Regions from separate parts of the Mesorhizobium sp. M2A.F.Ca.ET.042.01.1.1 genome, predicted to be linked through region 1. Evidence: riboswitches for the same ligand, from Rfam matches in the RefSeq annotation. Region 1 holds a riboswitch; the other holds the start of a gene.
What was found. A riboswitch is a leader RNA that binds a small molecule or an ion and turns the genes downstream of it on or off. The one in region 1 is predicted to bind cobalamin.
Positions count from the first base shown of each region.

Region 2: it holds a riboswitch for cobalamin, as region 1 does, so the genes downstream of both, EOA23_RS03645 (aromatic ring-hydroxylating dioxygenase subunit alpha) here and EOA23_RS20855 (CbtB domain-containing protein) in region 1, are expected to answer to the same signal.

Region 1 covers NZ_RZRX01000141.1:2,636-9,936, forward strand. The annotation lists gene EOA23_RS20840 (DUF6428 family protein) at 1-275, shown strand, start outside; gene EOA23_RS20845 (PilZ domain-containing protein) at 514-786, opposite strand; gene EOA23_RS20850 (histidine phosphatase family protein) at 930-1,502, opposite strand; adenosylcobalamin (AdoCbl) riboswitch at 1,608-1,683, shown strand; gene EOA23_RS20855 (CbtB domain-containing protein) at 1,733-1,942, shown strand; gene EOA23_RS20860 (CbtA family protein) at 2,045-2,785, shown strand; gene EOA23_RS20865 (hypothetical protein) at 3,037-3,516, shown strand; gene EOA23_RS20870 (dienelactone hydrolase family protein) at 3,552-4,130, opposite strand; gene EOA23_RS20875 (TetR/AcrR family transcriptional regulator) at 4,273-4,905, opposite strand; gene EOA23_RS20880 (VOC family protein) at 5,009-5,413, shown strand; gene EOA23_RS20885 (DMT family transporter) at 5,628-6,575, shown strand; gene EOA23_RS20890 (sulfite exporter TauE/SafE family protein) at 6,580-7,293, opposite strand; gene EOA23_RS20895 (cation diffusion facilitator family transporter) at 7,290-7,301, opposite strand, start outside.
Region 2 covers NZ_RZRX01000012.1:39,396-46,696, reverse strand. The annotation lists gene EOA23_RS03665 (DegQ family serine endoprotease) at 1-188, shown strand, start outside; gene EOA23_RS03660 (molybdopterin-dependent oxidoreductase) at 313-924, shown strand; gene EOA23_RS03655 (ferredoxin reductase) at 964-1,710, shown strand; gene EOA23_RS03650 (hybrid-cluster NAD(P)-dependent oxidoreductase) at 1,768-2,868, opposite strand; gene EOA23_RS03645 (aromatic ring-hydroxylating dioxygenase subunit alpha) at 2,889-4,136, opposite strand; cobalamin riboswitch at 4,245-4,447, opposite strand; gene EOA23_RS03640 (DUF680 domain-containing protein) at 4,937-5,143, shown strand; gene EOA23_RS03635 (DUF680 domain-containing protein) at 5,213-5,446, shown strand; gene ugpC (sn-glycerol-3-phosphate ABC transporter ATP-binding protein UgpC) at 5,522-6,634, opposite strand; gene EOA23_RS03625 (alpha-glucosidase) at 6,669-7,301, opposite strand, start outside.

The sequences.
Region 1 (7,301 bases):
GCGGGCCGGTCCATATGTCGGCCGGCAAGTTCGCTGCGATCATCCGCAAGGTCTCGGATCACGTGGCCCTCGACCAGTCGGCTAAGCTGACCTTCGAGGTCAGCGACGGCGTGCGCCCGATGGAACTGCACCGCGCGGCCCAGCCAAGCGTCGTTGGCGGCGCCATCGAGGTCGAGCTTTCGCCACGGCCGGCGAGTTGCAAGCCGCGTGACCGCTGGCTGAAGGACCAAGCGGCCGCGGGCAAGCCCTGCTGCGGAGAGAACAGCTGCTGCTGACCCGGCGAACGGCGCCTAAGCTGCGCCGCTTCAGAATCTGATCATGCCATTGTGCTGCAACAAATAGAGGCCCACGAGAATGATAGCGATCAGCGCCACCCAAACGGCTGTCCTGCTCATGCGCGAAAATCCCAGTTGATCGGCCCTCATGAACGCACGCGCCGCGGTTGCGTTCCCGATGTGCCGGGTTGCATTCCATCCGGACAGGATCAAGTCACGAATTGCCGAGGACCACGCGTCAGCCCCTCGGCGCGTTGCTGTAGAGCGCCACACCGATGCGATCGTTGCGCCGCCACCGCACCAGGGCGCGATAGATCATATCGTCGGCTGGGACCTCGAGCAGGAAGCGTTCCGGGATGTCCGTATCGGCGGCGACGCGCAACTCCGCGCCCTGCTCGTGCTGATTCCTGACCGAGCAGCCGATCCTGACGGCACCGGCAATGATCGTGGCTTCCTTGAGTACGAATTCGCGCGCATGAAGACGGCGCTCGGTCTCGGGATAATTGGCCATATCCGGCGGCTCCTAAGGCAAGGCTCTCCTCGCCACAGGGCAGCACCATAGCAGCAAGGCGTTTCCGTTCCGTTAGCGGTTGCTGAAACAGCAGGATTCGTCTTCACCGCGGCCCAAGGTCAGCAGAAAAGCTGTTTCCGGCGCTATCTCGCGCCGGCGACTCCGCTCGCGTGCAGCACCCAGCGGCGGCCGTCGCTGCGGAACTCGGTGAACGACAGCGGCTCGATGTCGATCTTCCAAACCGAGGAGAGCGGCGCGCCCAGCACATGCACGATGGCGGCGCGGATCGGCACGGCATGGGTGAGCGCGATGGTGTGCCCGCCCTCGCCGGCCAGCCGCTCCATCAGCGCGGCACCCCGCCGGGCGACGGCGGCAAGCGATTCGCCGCCATGGGGTGCAGCGTCCGGATCGGCGAACCAGGCCGCCATGCCTGCCGGGTCCTCGGCCTGCACCTGCTCGAAGCTTTTGCCAGCCCAGCGCGCGAAATCCTGCTCGGCAAGCAGCGGCTCGACCGTGGCATCCAGGCCGAGCGCCTCGGCCGTCCTGCGCGCGGCAAGCGCCGGACTTGTCCAGACGCGGTCGGCCCGGCGCAGCGACGAAGCGATCGCGCCGGCGCGATCGAGGGCGCTCGGCTCCGGCGCCTCGTCCGTCGGAAAGCGGCCCTTGCGCGCGGCCTGCGTCGCGCCGCTTGCGATCATCGTCAGGCGGGCGAACATGCCAAAACTCCGTGGTCCAGTGAAATTTCGGCCAGGCGAAGCCGCGTTGACCATTACATGTCGTTGACAGGCGAACGAAGTGCTGACAAGTGTTTTAGCGCTATAGGGATTGGAAGCCGGTGCGAGTCCGGCACGGTCGCGCCACTGTGATCGGCACCAGCCGAAAGTCAGGCCTTATCCCGCAGCCACAGTTGGATCAACGGGACGCAGCATCCCAGTAGGAGGTCAAAATGTCCGACACCACCTTCGCCCCGACCTACGGCCCGGTTGCGATTCCCGTCCGCGAGCTTCTGCCCTGGGCAATCTTCGCCGGCCTGATGCTGATGCTGATGATCTATTTCGTCGGCGCGGAAGAAGGCGCGACGTCGCTGATCCGCGGCACGGTAGTGCATGAATTCGTGCATGACGGCCGCCACCTGCTCGGCTTCCCCTGCCACTAGGAGCGTTTCAGCGAAGGCTGAACCGTCCTAAGTTTTGGTCTGACGCAATTCCGGGCGGAAAACGCTTAATTTTTCCGGGAAATTGCTTGAAGGGACTCTGACATGGTCGGAAAACTTTTGCTGCGCGGCATGCTTGTCGGGCTGGTGGCGGGGATTTTGGCGTTCGCCTTCGCTCGCGTCTATGGCGAGCCGCAGGTCGACAAGGCGATCGCCTTCGAGGAACAGCAGGCGCAGGCCGCCGGCGAGGCGCCGGAGCCCGAGATGGTCAGCCGCGCCAAGCAGGCAGGCATCGGTCTGGCGACCGGCGTGCTGGTCTATGGCGCGGCGCTTGGCGGGCTGTTCTCGCTGGTCTTCGCCTATGCCTATGGCCGGCTGGGCTCGCTCGGCCCGCGCGGCACCTCGGCGCTGCTGGCGCTGCTCGGCTTCCTTGCCGTGATCGTGGTTCCGAGCCTCAAATACCCGGCCAACCCGCCCGCAGTCGGCAATCCCGAAACCATCGCCTACCGCACCGAACTGTTCTTCATCATGATCGTCATCTCGATCGCCGCGATGGTGGCGGCGGTCGGCCTGGCGCAGCGGCTGTGGAGCAGGCTCGGCGCCTGGAATGCCTCGATCGTGGCTGGGCTCGCCTTCCTCGTCGTCTTCGCGCTGGTGAAGGCGGCCCTGCCCGACATCAACGAAGTGCCGGAGAACTTCTCGGCGACGGTGCTGTGGCAATTCCGCGTCGCCTCGCTCGGCATCCAGCTGGTGCTGTGGACCGTCGTCGGACTCGGCTTCGGCGCTGTTGCCGAGCGCGTGGTTGCAGTGCGCGACCAGCGCGGCCCCGCCCGCCGCTACGCCTGAAACCCATGCGTTGGCCGCCACGGTTCCTCGCCCTGGCGGCCAAAGCGGCTCAACGGTCGACACGACCGCTGAGCCGCTTTGGTCTTTTGTTTTCTCGCAATTCCGGACGGAAAACCGCGGCACACTTTTTCTGGAATTGCTCGGTTGCGGCACTGTTCGCCCTGCTGGCGGCAGCCTCGGCGCAGGCGCATAGTGGCTCGTCGGCTCCGCCTCCCCCGGGCATCCAGATCCCCAGCCTCACCCACGGCCAGATGGCGGTGATCGCGCGCTATCGCGGCGACATCCTCGACCTTGCCCAACGCCAGACCGTGACCGATCCGACCTTCAGGCGGCTCTACAATCACGGCAATCTGCAATTCACATACTGCCTCTGGGGCCTGATGCCGGGAAGCCTCGGCGACGAGGAAAGCCCCTTCAACGAATGCAGCCACGCCTATCTCGCCACCGCCAAGGCGCTGCTCGCCTATATGGCGACGATGCCCGCGGCCGAACGCGAGGCCAAGGCGCTGATCTCCGACATCGACGCCGACATGGTGCGCAGCGGCGCGTCCTGGATCCTGTGCCAGTACAGCGGCGAGGCCTTCAGCACCGGCGCGGTGATCGAGCCCAGATGGCAAGACATTGTCTTCCACCTACCGAGCCTGGCGGTGCTGCTGGTCACGATGGCGGCGCTGATCGCCGCCGCGTGCTCGATCTTCCGTTTGCCCTCGCCGCGGGCCGGCACCGTCTAGAACGATTCAGCGTCTCACAATATCACCGAACCGTTTCAAGTCTTTCGTGCGATCGTTTCCAGGAAAGCCAGAACGCGCGACCAAGTCAGTTCGGCTGCGGGCGCATTATAGTCCGGCAGCGCCCGATCGGTGTAGAAATGGCCGATCCCCGGATAGGTGAAAATCTCCGCCTTGACTTGGCTGCGCTTTGCCGCCGCCGACCAGCCGGCAACTTGTTCAGGCAGCGCAAACGCATCCGGGTCGGCGACGTGGACCGCGACCGGAATGTGTCGACGAACATTTGTGGGAATATCGGCAAGGCCATGCAGCAGCACAACGCCCGCGGCAGCGATTCTTTCTGGCCAAACGGCACTTACCACCCCAGCTCCCATCGAATGGCCTGCGAGCACCGCGTCTCGAGAAGTCTGGAGGAGCGCCGCCCTGGCACGGCCGCAGATGATTTCCCACCCGACCTTGCCCATCAGGTCAAGCCCTTCGTCGACCGACGGCGCCGTTAATCCCGCGTACAGGTCCGGCGTCACAACATCATGGCCGGCGCCTCGCATTCTCTCAGCGGCTTGCTGCTCCACCGCCCGAAGGCCCAGCACCGAGTGAAAGAGTACGATAGTAGCCATTCGCTTTCCCTCCGCCGTCCCCTAGCCGATCGCGTTGGACTCTCAGGCGCTGCTTAACTGGCTGAGGCCGGCCGACCTCCTGCGACACCAGGCGACGTAATGCGGTTCGTTGCGCTGAGCAGATCGTGCCAGGCCGGCGCGACTATTTCGAGCGTGCCCCATAGGCGGCAAGGAACGCTTCGACCGAGGCATCGGCGTGGCGCTCAAGGTCGGCTTTCGAGCGCGGGTTGCTTCCGGTGAACATGGCTTCGTTCATCGGAATCCAAAGCAGCATGCCAAAGAAATGGCTGGCCGCCAAACGAGGATCGCCGGTCTGCAACAGGCCTCGGCTGGTGAGCTTTTCAAAGCACTCCGCCACCGAGGCAAGCATGCGCTCAAAGCCTTTGTCGTACCAGCTGCGGCCAAGCTGCGGCATCCGATCGGCATTGGCGATAATCAGACGCCGGAGCCTCAGCAACTCGTCGTTCATCAGCGTCGTGGTCAATCGCCGGGCAAGCTGCTGCAGGCCGCCCTCCAGGAATTTCGCCTCGGAAAGCAGCATTGTGACGGACTCGACAACGTCGTTGACCTGAGAAGCGGTGGACTCCACGACTTCGGTGAAAAGCGTCTCCTTGTCCGTGAAGTGCTTGTAGACAGTCTGCTTGGAAGCGCTCGCCCTGGTGGCGATCTCCTCCATGCTGGTCCCATCATAGCCCTTGGCGATGAAGGCGGCGGTCGCCGCCTCGATGATCTCACGATCCTTACGGGCCGATCTGGTCTCAACAGCAATTTTCATAGCGCCCCTCTATCAGTACTAGACGGTACCGTTCCCGCATGATAGCCATCGACACAGTACTAGACTGACTAGTACCCGTCAATGAAACGGAGGTTTCAACCCGATGACCCAGATGCTCTTCCTCAATCTGCCAGTGCGCGATCTGCAGGCAGCGACCAAGTTTTATCTCGCGATCGGCGGCACGCTCAACCCGCAGTTCTCGAACGACCAGGCCAGCTCGATCATGTTCTCCGAATCGATCGGGGTCATGTTGCTGACGCACCAGCACTACAGCCAGTTCACAGCCCGGCCGATCGGCGATGCCAGGCGCGAGAGCCAGATGCTGATCGCGCTGACCGTCGACAGCAAGGACGCGGTCAACGCGGTCATGGAGAAAGGTGTTGCAGCGGGCGGTCGCGCCGATCCCAACCCGGCACAGGATCTCGGCTTCATGTTCAACCGTCACATAGAAGACCCGGATGGCAATGTCTGGGAGTTCTTGTGGATGAACCCAGCAGCCATGCAATAGACCGTCCGTATCGCCCTCTTGCCGGAATAAAGCTATGGAACCGGCGGGGCATACGCCCCGTCGCTCCTGTGTTCGGGCCAAGCCCGCCGTCGTCCTCGACTTGATATCCCGGTGCATGCCCCTGCGGGCGCCGGTCCGGCTAGCGCATTGCGGCGAGCTGGCGTAAGCATCGGCGCCTGCCCAATCCTGGGTGGAATCGCCGCAGCCGCCAGCCATGTTCGTCTCCGAAGCCCTTGCCGTCACCGCCGCCTTGTGCAGCGCGCTGAGCTCCATGTTCCTCAGCGAGCTCAAGGGGCGCGTTCCCCTCCTTCAGCTTGCCCGCTGGCAGATGCTCGCCACCTTCGTGATGACCGGCTCTGTGTCGCTGGCGATCGGCGGCTGGCACACGATCGGCGGGAGGGAGTTCTGGCTGCTTGCCGGGTCGAGCTTCGCCGGCATCAGCATCGCCAGCACGACCTATTTCGCCACCATCTATTCGGTGGGCCCGCGCATCACGGCGCTGCTCTTCTCGCTCACCTCGCCCTTCGCGCTGGCGCTCGGCTATCTGGTGCTCGGCGAAACCATCAGCCGCTGGCAGGCGCTGGGCGTGGCGCTGGTGCTGGCGGGCATCGTGCTTGCCATCGGCATGCCGCGGCGCTTCCTCAAGCGAGGCGAGCTGGCGCCGGCGATGCCGGTCGTCACCCCTTCCACCGTGCCGGTCAGCACCGTGCCCGGCTCGCCGCTCACCGGCCGCATGGGACCAGGCATTGTGCTGGGCGTCACGACGGCGCTCGGCCAGGCGATCGGCACGCTTCTGGCGCGGCCGGCCATGGCCGCCGGCGTCGAGCCGTTCACGGCCATGGCGCTGCGTTCCGGGCTCGCCGTCATCCTGTTCATCGCGCTCACGGCAACGCCGTTCGGCAAGGGTAAAAGGGAGGCCGTCCAGTTCGGCACGGTCGGACTCGCCGTGCTGTCCGCCTTCGTCGGCACCTCGCTCGGCATGTCCTGCCTGATGGCCGCGTTGCGCACCGGCAATGTCGGCATCATCTCGACGCTGTCCTCGATGACGCCGGTAATCATCCTGCCGATGGTGTGGCTGCGCAGCGGCCAAAGGCCGACCGCGGCCGCGTGGGCGGGCGCGCTTCTCGCCATCGCCGGCACGGCGCTGATCAGCGTGCGGTGACGCGCTACCCGAAGATCTGATGCAATGCCGCGCCAACCAGAATCAGCCCGGTCCCCATCTCCAGCAAGGTGGCCACGCCGGCCGTGCTCGATCCAAGTCGTTCCAGCGCGGCAACCGATCCGCTGCGGAACAGCACCGCCAGCAGCACGACGATACCGAGCGTGATCGCGACGCCCACCATCATCGCGACAGCGAAGACAAGTCCGGTCCAGGGTATGCCGCGCGAGATGGCATAAGTCATGACGAACAGCGTCAGCGGGCAAGGGATCAGTCCAGCCATGAAGCCGACAGCTTCGCCCTCATGAACGTGATGATGGTGACGGCCGCGCAGCGCGCGCCAGATTATCCACACGCCGATCAGACCGAGCAGCCCACGGCTCAGCGTTTCCAGCGCGGGAGCGCGGCCGACGCTGCCCAGCGAGATCGAGACGAGCGGCAGCGCCAGCACCGCGATTAGCACCGCCAGCGTGATATGGGTGAAGGAAAGGGCAAGCGAGGCGAGCAATCCGCGAGCCAATTTCACCTGCGAGCCGGCGATATAGGCGGCGAGCAGTGTCTTCGAATGGCCCGGCGTCAGCGCGTGAGCCGCCCCGAACACGACGCCCATCGGCAGGATCGCAAGGAGCGTAAGCCAGTTGCCGTCGCCGGCGAACGCCTTGAGGTGCTGCGCCACCGCCAGGTAAATCTCGCGTTGATAGTCAAAGAGCGCCTGTATCATCCATGCGC
Region 2 (7,301 bases), on a different contig from region 1:
CGGCTTCGGCCGCTGGCATCCAGCCGGGCGATGTCATCGTCGGCGTCGACCAGACGCCGGTAAGGACGGCCAGGCAGGCCAATCAGGCGATCGCCGAGGCCGGCAAATCCGGCAAGAAGTCGGTTCTCCTGCTGATCGATCGCGGCGACGCGCAGATCTTCGTCGCCGTGCCTTTCGCCGCCGGCTGAGAAGCGCTTCGGCAGGGCCTGCCGGTATCTCCGGCGGGCTCTGCCTCAAGATTTCTGTTGCCCCCCGAGGCGTATTCGAGAACACTCCCTACGGTCGATCAAATCCGGCACGAGGGATGTGTTGATGGTCACGCGCGGCTTCTTTTCCGGACGGCGTCCCCCTTCCGACACCGATGCGCGCATTCCGCCCGGCCAGTATCTGGAGCAGGGTTTTCCCGTGCTTTCGGCGGGGCCGACGCCGCGCGTGCGCACGGAGGATTGGTCTTTCACCCTCAAGCAGGGGCCGAAGCCGATCAAGAAATGGAACTGGGCCGAGTTCAACGCCCTGACGCAAAGCAAGATGACGCGCGACATCCATTGTGTGACGGCCTGGACAAAATTCAACACGCCCTGGCAGGGCGTCATGATCGACGACATCCTCGCCGACGCCGGCATCGAGCCGCCGACCGCCTACACGCTGGCTCTGTCCTTTGACGGCTATTCCACCAATGTGCCGACCAAGGACCTCGTCACCGGTAAGGCGATGGTGGCGCTGCTCTATGAAGGCAAGCCGATCACGCCGGATCATGGCGGGCCGGCGCGGCTATTGGTGCCGCATCTCTATTTCTGGAAGTCGGCCAAATGGGTGAACGGGCTGCAGTTCACCGAGCGCGACGAACCAGGCTTCTGGGAACTTCGCGGCTATCACATGTATGGCGACCCCTGGCGCGAGCAGCGCTATTCAAGCGATCCATAAGGGGCGACCCGTGAGGGGCGATTCCGTGAGGGGTGATCAATGAGCGCCGAGCCGTCGCCGCAATCGCCCTGGCAGGCAGCCACGATCACCCGCATCGAAAAGCGCACGCCGCGCGTCACCAGCTTCTGGTTCCAGCCGTCGCGGCCTTTCGCTCACCTTGCCGGACAGCATGTCGACATCAGGCTGACGGCGCCGGACGGCTATCAGGCGCGCCGCTCCTATTCCATCGCCTCGGCGCCGGAAGCAAGCGGCGGCGTCGAGCTGGCGATCGAGCGGCTCGACGACGGCGAGGTCTCGCCCTTCTTCCACGACGTGGCCGCCGTCGGCGACGAGATCGAGCTGCGCGGACCGCTGGGCGGCCATTTCATCTGGGAGGAGAGCGACGGCGGGCCGATCCTTCTGGTCGGCGGCGGCTCCGGCGTCGTGCCGCTGATGGCGATGGTGCGCCATCGCACGCTGCGCAACAAGGCGACGCCCGTTGCGCTGGTGTTTTCGGCGCGGATCTGGGACGAGGTGATTTTTCGCGACGAGCTGATCGGCTTGGACGACCGTCGCGACGGGTTCGATCTGGTGCTGACGCTGACCCGCGAGCCGGCGAGGCGCCCCTCCGATTATTCCCGGCGCGTCGACGCCCGCATGATGGCGCAGGCCGTCGAGCGCCTGCCCAAGGCGCCGAAGCTCGCCTATGTCTGCGGCTCGAATGCGTTCGTGTCAGCCGCCGCCGACGCCTTGATCGGCGCCGGTGTCCCGGCGGGGATCATCCGGACCGAGCGCTACGGGGTTTAGGAGCATGATCCCGACGACGATGATCCCGCAACGGTCCTCGCCTCGACCGACAAGCCTTCAGGCCTCGATGTCCAGCGCTGACAATGGCCTCGAACAGCAGGCCAGGATATAGCCGTCATCGATCTCGTGATCGAGAATGCCGCCATTGTGGCTCATCGAGACCTCGCCCGAGACCTTTTTCACCTTGCAGGTTCCGCAGAGACCGAATTCGCAGGCCGCCGGGATCCTGACGCCCGAAGCGCGCGCCGTCTGCAGCACGGTCTGTCCGGCGACGCATTCCGCATCGACATTTGAGAGCGAAAAGCGGACCGGGGTCACCGCCTCCGCGAGCGGCATGGCGTCGTCGCCGGCCGGCATAGCGAACGGCGCGGGGACTTCTTCCAGGGCCGGCGCGGCGAAGCTCTCCTGATGGTAGCGGCTCATGTCAAAGCCGGCGGCCTCCAGCATCTGGCGCACGGCGCGCATGAAGGGGTCGGGCCCGCAGCAGAAGATCTCCCGCTCGCGGAAGTCGGGTGCCAGGAGCGGCAGCCGGATCGCGTCGATGCGGCCCATATGGCCGAACCAGCCCTCGCGGCTCGATCGCTCCTCGATCATGAAGCCGAGCGACAGGCCGGGCATGCGGCTGCCGAGCAGTTCGAGCTCCTTGCGGAAGATGATCTCTTCCGGCCGCCGCGCGCAGTTGACGAAGCCGACATCGGTCCAGGGCGCGCAGTCGTTCAGCCAGCGCAGCATCGACATCATCGGCGTGACGCCGGACCCGGCCGAAATGAACAGATATTTGGCCGCCGGATGGCTGTGCAGCGAGAAATCGCCGGCCGGCCCGTAGGCCTTCACATGGACGCCGGGCTTCAGATTGTCGAACATCCAGCGCGTGCCGACGCTGTCGGCTTGCGCTTTCACCGTCACCGCGATCGAGAACGGCCGCGACGGCGAGGACGACAGCGTGTAGGTCCGCATCAGCGGCCCGTCTGCCGTCGGCAATTCCAGCGTCACGAACTGCCCGGGTTTGTAGCGGAACCAGGTCTGATTGTCGGAGCGGAAGGTGAACGTCTTCACCTGCGGCGCCTCGTCGCTGACGCCGATCACTTCCAGCACCTGCAGCCTGTCGTTCCAGGGCGCCATCTCGTCGAGATGGCGATAGAGGCCGAGATCCGTCATCGCGTTCATCTCCTCAGCCTTCAGGCGACGCTGCGCAGCGCCGGGCGACCGCCTTCGGCGAGGCGCGGACCGATGAAGGAGGTGTACCACTCGACGAACTGGATGACGCCGCCCTCATGCAACTCGGAATAGGGACCGGGCTCGTAAGCCGGCGACAGGATTCCGAGCGCGTTTTCCTCGACGATGCGGCGGTCCTGATCGTTGGTCTCGGTCCAGACATGGGTGAGTTCTGCCAGATCGTAGTCGACGCCTTCCACCGCGTCCTTGTGGACCAGCCATTTCGTCGTCACCGCGGTCTCGGTGGCGCTGATCGGCAGCACACGGAAGGTGACGGCGTGATCGATGAGGATGTGGTTCCACGTGGTCGGGTAATGGTAGTGCATCAACGTGCCGATGCGGTCGGCGGCGACGCTGGCGGACAGGTTGTTCGCCACGGCGCGCTTGCCGCTCATCGTGTAGCTGACGGCGTCGCGCAGCAGCGGCGCGCGCGTCGCGCGGTATTGCCCGGCCGGGTCGATCCGGAACCGGCTCGGCAGACCCGCCGCCTCGCATTTCGCCCAGTGCGCAAGCATTTCCGGATCGCTGTCGGCGCCTTGCACACCGGTGACCGTCGGCGCTTCCGGGAAGGTCTTGCACAGTTCCGGATGGTTGCCGGCGCAATGATAGCACTCGCGGTTGTTTTCCCAGACGAGCTTCCAGTTGCCCTTTTCGACGATCGTCGATTCGAACGCGACCTTCGCCTCGCTCAGCCGGTGCGGCAGGAGATAGGGTTCGATCATGGCGCGCATCGGCGCGAAGTCGGCCGGCTCTTTTGCCAGGCAAATGAAGATGTAGCCGCCGACGCTCTCGCAGGCGACCGGCTTCAGGCCGAACTGGCTCTTGTCGAATCCTTCCGCCATCTGGCGCGCGAACAGCAGCCGCCCGTCGAGCTCGTAAGTCCACTGATGGTAGGGACAGACCAGCTTGGCGGCGGTGCCCTTGTCGGTGTTGCACACGCGGCTGCCGCGATGCCGGCAGGAGTTGTGGAAAGCGTTGATCCTTCCCTTCTGGTCGCGGACCAGCACCACCGGATAATCGCCGATCTGAACGGTGATGTAGCTGCCTGGTTTCGGCAGCTCGCAATCATGGCCGATGAACAACCAGTCACGATACCAGATCAGCTCCATATCGAGCTTGAAATAGTCGGGATCGGTGTAGAAGGGCTGCTCAAGCGAGTAGCCCGGCTTGCGGCTCTGCAGGAGCCTCAGCATGTCGTTGCGCGCATCCATGTCCTGTCCTCGCATCAAGGACTGAACTGGTGGTGATGGAGAAGAACGACCGCCACCGGCAGGGCCGGGCACGCGCCGTCCGCCTCTTGACCGCCCACCGCGATCAGTCGAGTTCAAAATGTCTCTGGCTGGTTTCCGGGCTTTGGAGTTGCCCTCGCGGGCGGTCGCAACACCTTCCCAGGCCCATGGCCCAGTGGTCTCCCGTTGCGACCTCACTCCACCACCGTTGCGGGGGCAGCGCCGGATTTCGACCGGCTTCCCAATTCTCCGCCTCGTCGCGACGAAGCGGCACCTGAGATGGCCTGATCTAACCACGACAGCCGGTTTCCCGTCGGCATGAAAACGACATCGCATCCATGCGGCGCGACAATGGGCGGCATATTGACGGTGCTGAGTCTCGTCCTTGCGCCATGCCTCGGCTTCCAGAACTCCTCGGGACGAGCTTCAGGAAGGCTCCGATGGTTAACAGTATCAAAAAGTGACTATTAGCAGATTCTAAAATCGAACCGAACGGTTCGTTTCTGTTGACGGTGCGTACAGGATGCTGTGAACGTTGGCGCTCCGACACACTTGGTGAGCCAACTGCCGAACTCACATAAGTCCTTGATTAAACTCGATAAAAATATAGTCATAGGCATGCTTATGAAAACTTCAAGATGCGGATTCATGGTCCAGACGAAAAAACTTCGTGATTGGAATCCGGCGATCGGCTCACCCAAATCAGCGCTGTCCGAACGACGCGATTTCATTCCCAAGACACGCCGCTAGACGGACTGAATAAAAATACTGGAGTAGCAAAAATGAAAAAGATTGTTCTCACTGCCGCCGCCCTTCTGGCAATTTCCGGCAGCGCCTTTGCCGGTAGCGACAATTACAACGCGCAGGCGGCCAACCCGCCGGCCGCCACGGTCGACTCTTCTTACACAGCCTCGGTCCGCAAGTCCGAACCGGCTGAACAGAAGCCTGTCACCACGGGCGCCGACCGCAACCTTTTCGGTAACAACTGACAGCCGACTTCGAACGGCGACGGGTTTGCCCGTCGCCTCGGTCGGATCAGTAAATTCAGGAGTACTGAGATGAAAAAGATCATTCTTGCCACCGCGGCTCTCATGGCGGTTTCCTCGGCTGCTTTCGCGGGCAGCGACAATTACGGCAACAGCGGCGTCAACCAGCCGGCTCCCGCCGTGGATACGACCCGCACCTCGTCGATCGGCACCGACTCGCCGGTCTACAAGCTGCTGAATTCGTCGCGCGACGGGCAGAAGTCGGCTCCGCAGGGCGCCGACCGCGACCACTTCGGCAATCGTTAACAGCCGACCGTGATTTGAAAACAGGAGCGGCGGGCCGAGGCCCGCCGCTTTTTCTTTGCCGCAGCGGCTCTGCGCTCAGGCCGCCTTCGCTTCTTCGCGATGCAGCGTGAAGGAATGGCCGTCGGCGTCGAAAATATGCAGATCGCCGGCGCTTGCGTTGAGCCGCAGTGTCTCACCGCGCTTGACCTCGATATTGCCCGGCAGCTTGGCGACCAGCGGCAGGTCTGCGCGGCCGATATCGATATAGACGAGCTGAACCTCGCCGAGTTGCTCGATATAGTCGACCTTGCCCTCGAAAAGGTAGTCGGAACCGGTGGCGATCGCGAGATCCTCCGGCCGCACGCCGAAGCTGACCGCCGCGCCATTCGCCGAGGCAGGCGTCGCGATCGGCACCGTCGCCTTGCGGTCGCCGACATGGCTGACCACGGTCGGATTGCCGGCCTTCTCGATCTTTGCCGGCAATATGTTCATCGCCGGCGAGCCGATGAACTGGGCGACGAACAGATTGCCCGGACGCTTGTAGAGTTCCATCGGCGTGCCGACCTGCTCGACCCGGCCGTCCTTCAGCACCACGATGCGGTCCGCCAGCGTCATCGCCTCGACCTGGTCGTGCGTCACATAGATCATGGTGGTGTTCGGCATCGATTCCTTGAGCTTGGCGATCTCGATGCGGGTGGCGACGCGCAATGCGGCGTCGAGGTTCGACAGCGGCTCGTCGAACAGGAACACTTTCGGGTTGCGCACGATGGCGCGGCCGATGGCGACGCGCTGGCGCTGGCCGCCCGACATCGCCTTGGGCAGGCGGTCGAGATATTTGGTGAGCTGCAGGATTTCCGCGGCCTGCCGCACCCGCTTGTCGATCTCGGCCTTGCTTTCCTTGCCGATCTTCATCGAGAAGGCCATGTTGTCGTAGACGGTCATGTGCGGATAGAGCGCATAGGACTGGAACACCATGGCGATGCCCCGCTTCGACGGCGGCACGTCGTTCACCACCTCGCCGTCGATCTTCAGTTCGCCCCCGGTGATCTCCTCGAGCCCGGCGATCGACCGCAGCAAGGTGGACTTGCCGCATCCCGACGGTCCGACGAAGACGATGAACTCGCCGGATTTAATGTCGAGGTCGATGCCGTGGAGGATGTTAAGGTTGCCGTATGATTTCTTCACCTGGTTCAGCGTGACATCGGCCATGTTTGTCCTCTCCCGTTGATCTTTGTCTGCAAGTTCAGTCGATGCGCCCGAACCAGGCGCCGTATCCGCCGAGGCGGACCGGCCCGCTGCCAGTCTGTCCCGAAAAGCCATGTCCGGGCAAGGGCTGCAGCGCGCCTTGGCCGAGATCGATCTCGGCGGGCTTGCCGCCGAGGTTGAAGGCGCAGACGATCCGCTCATTGCCCTCGCGGCGCGTGAAGGCGACGGTATCGCCATCGCTTTCGATGAAGTCGATATCGCCCTTGCCCAGCGCCGGATGCTGGCGCCGGAAGGCGAGGAAGCGGCGGTAATGCTCGAGCAGCGAGCTTGCGTCGCCCTGCTGCACGTTGACGGCCTGGGACAGGTGCCTGCCTGGCACCGGCAGCCAGGGCTTGGCGGTCGAGAACCCGCCATTCTTGGCCGCGGCCTCCCACACCATCGGCGTGCGGCAGCCGTCGCGGCCCTTGAACTCCGGCCAGAAGCGGATGCCGTAGGGGTCCTGCAGATCCTCGAACTTCAGCTCTGCTTCGCCAAGGCCGAGTTCTTCGCCCTGGTAGATGCATACCGAGCCGCGCAGCGACATCAGAAGCGCCGAGATCACCTTCAGATAGGCGGTCGGGTCCATCTCGTTGGCGGCCCAGCGCGAGGCGACCCGCATCACGTCATGGTT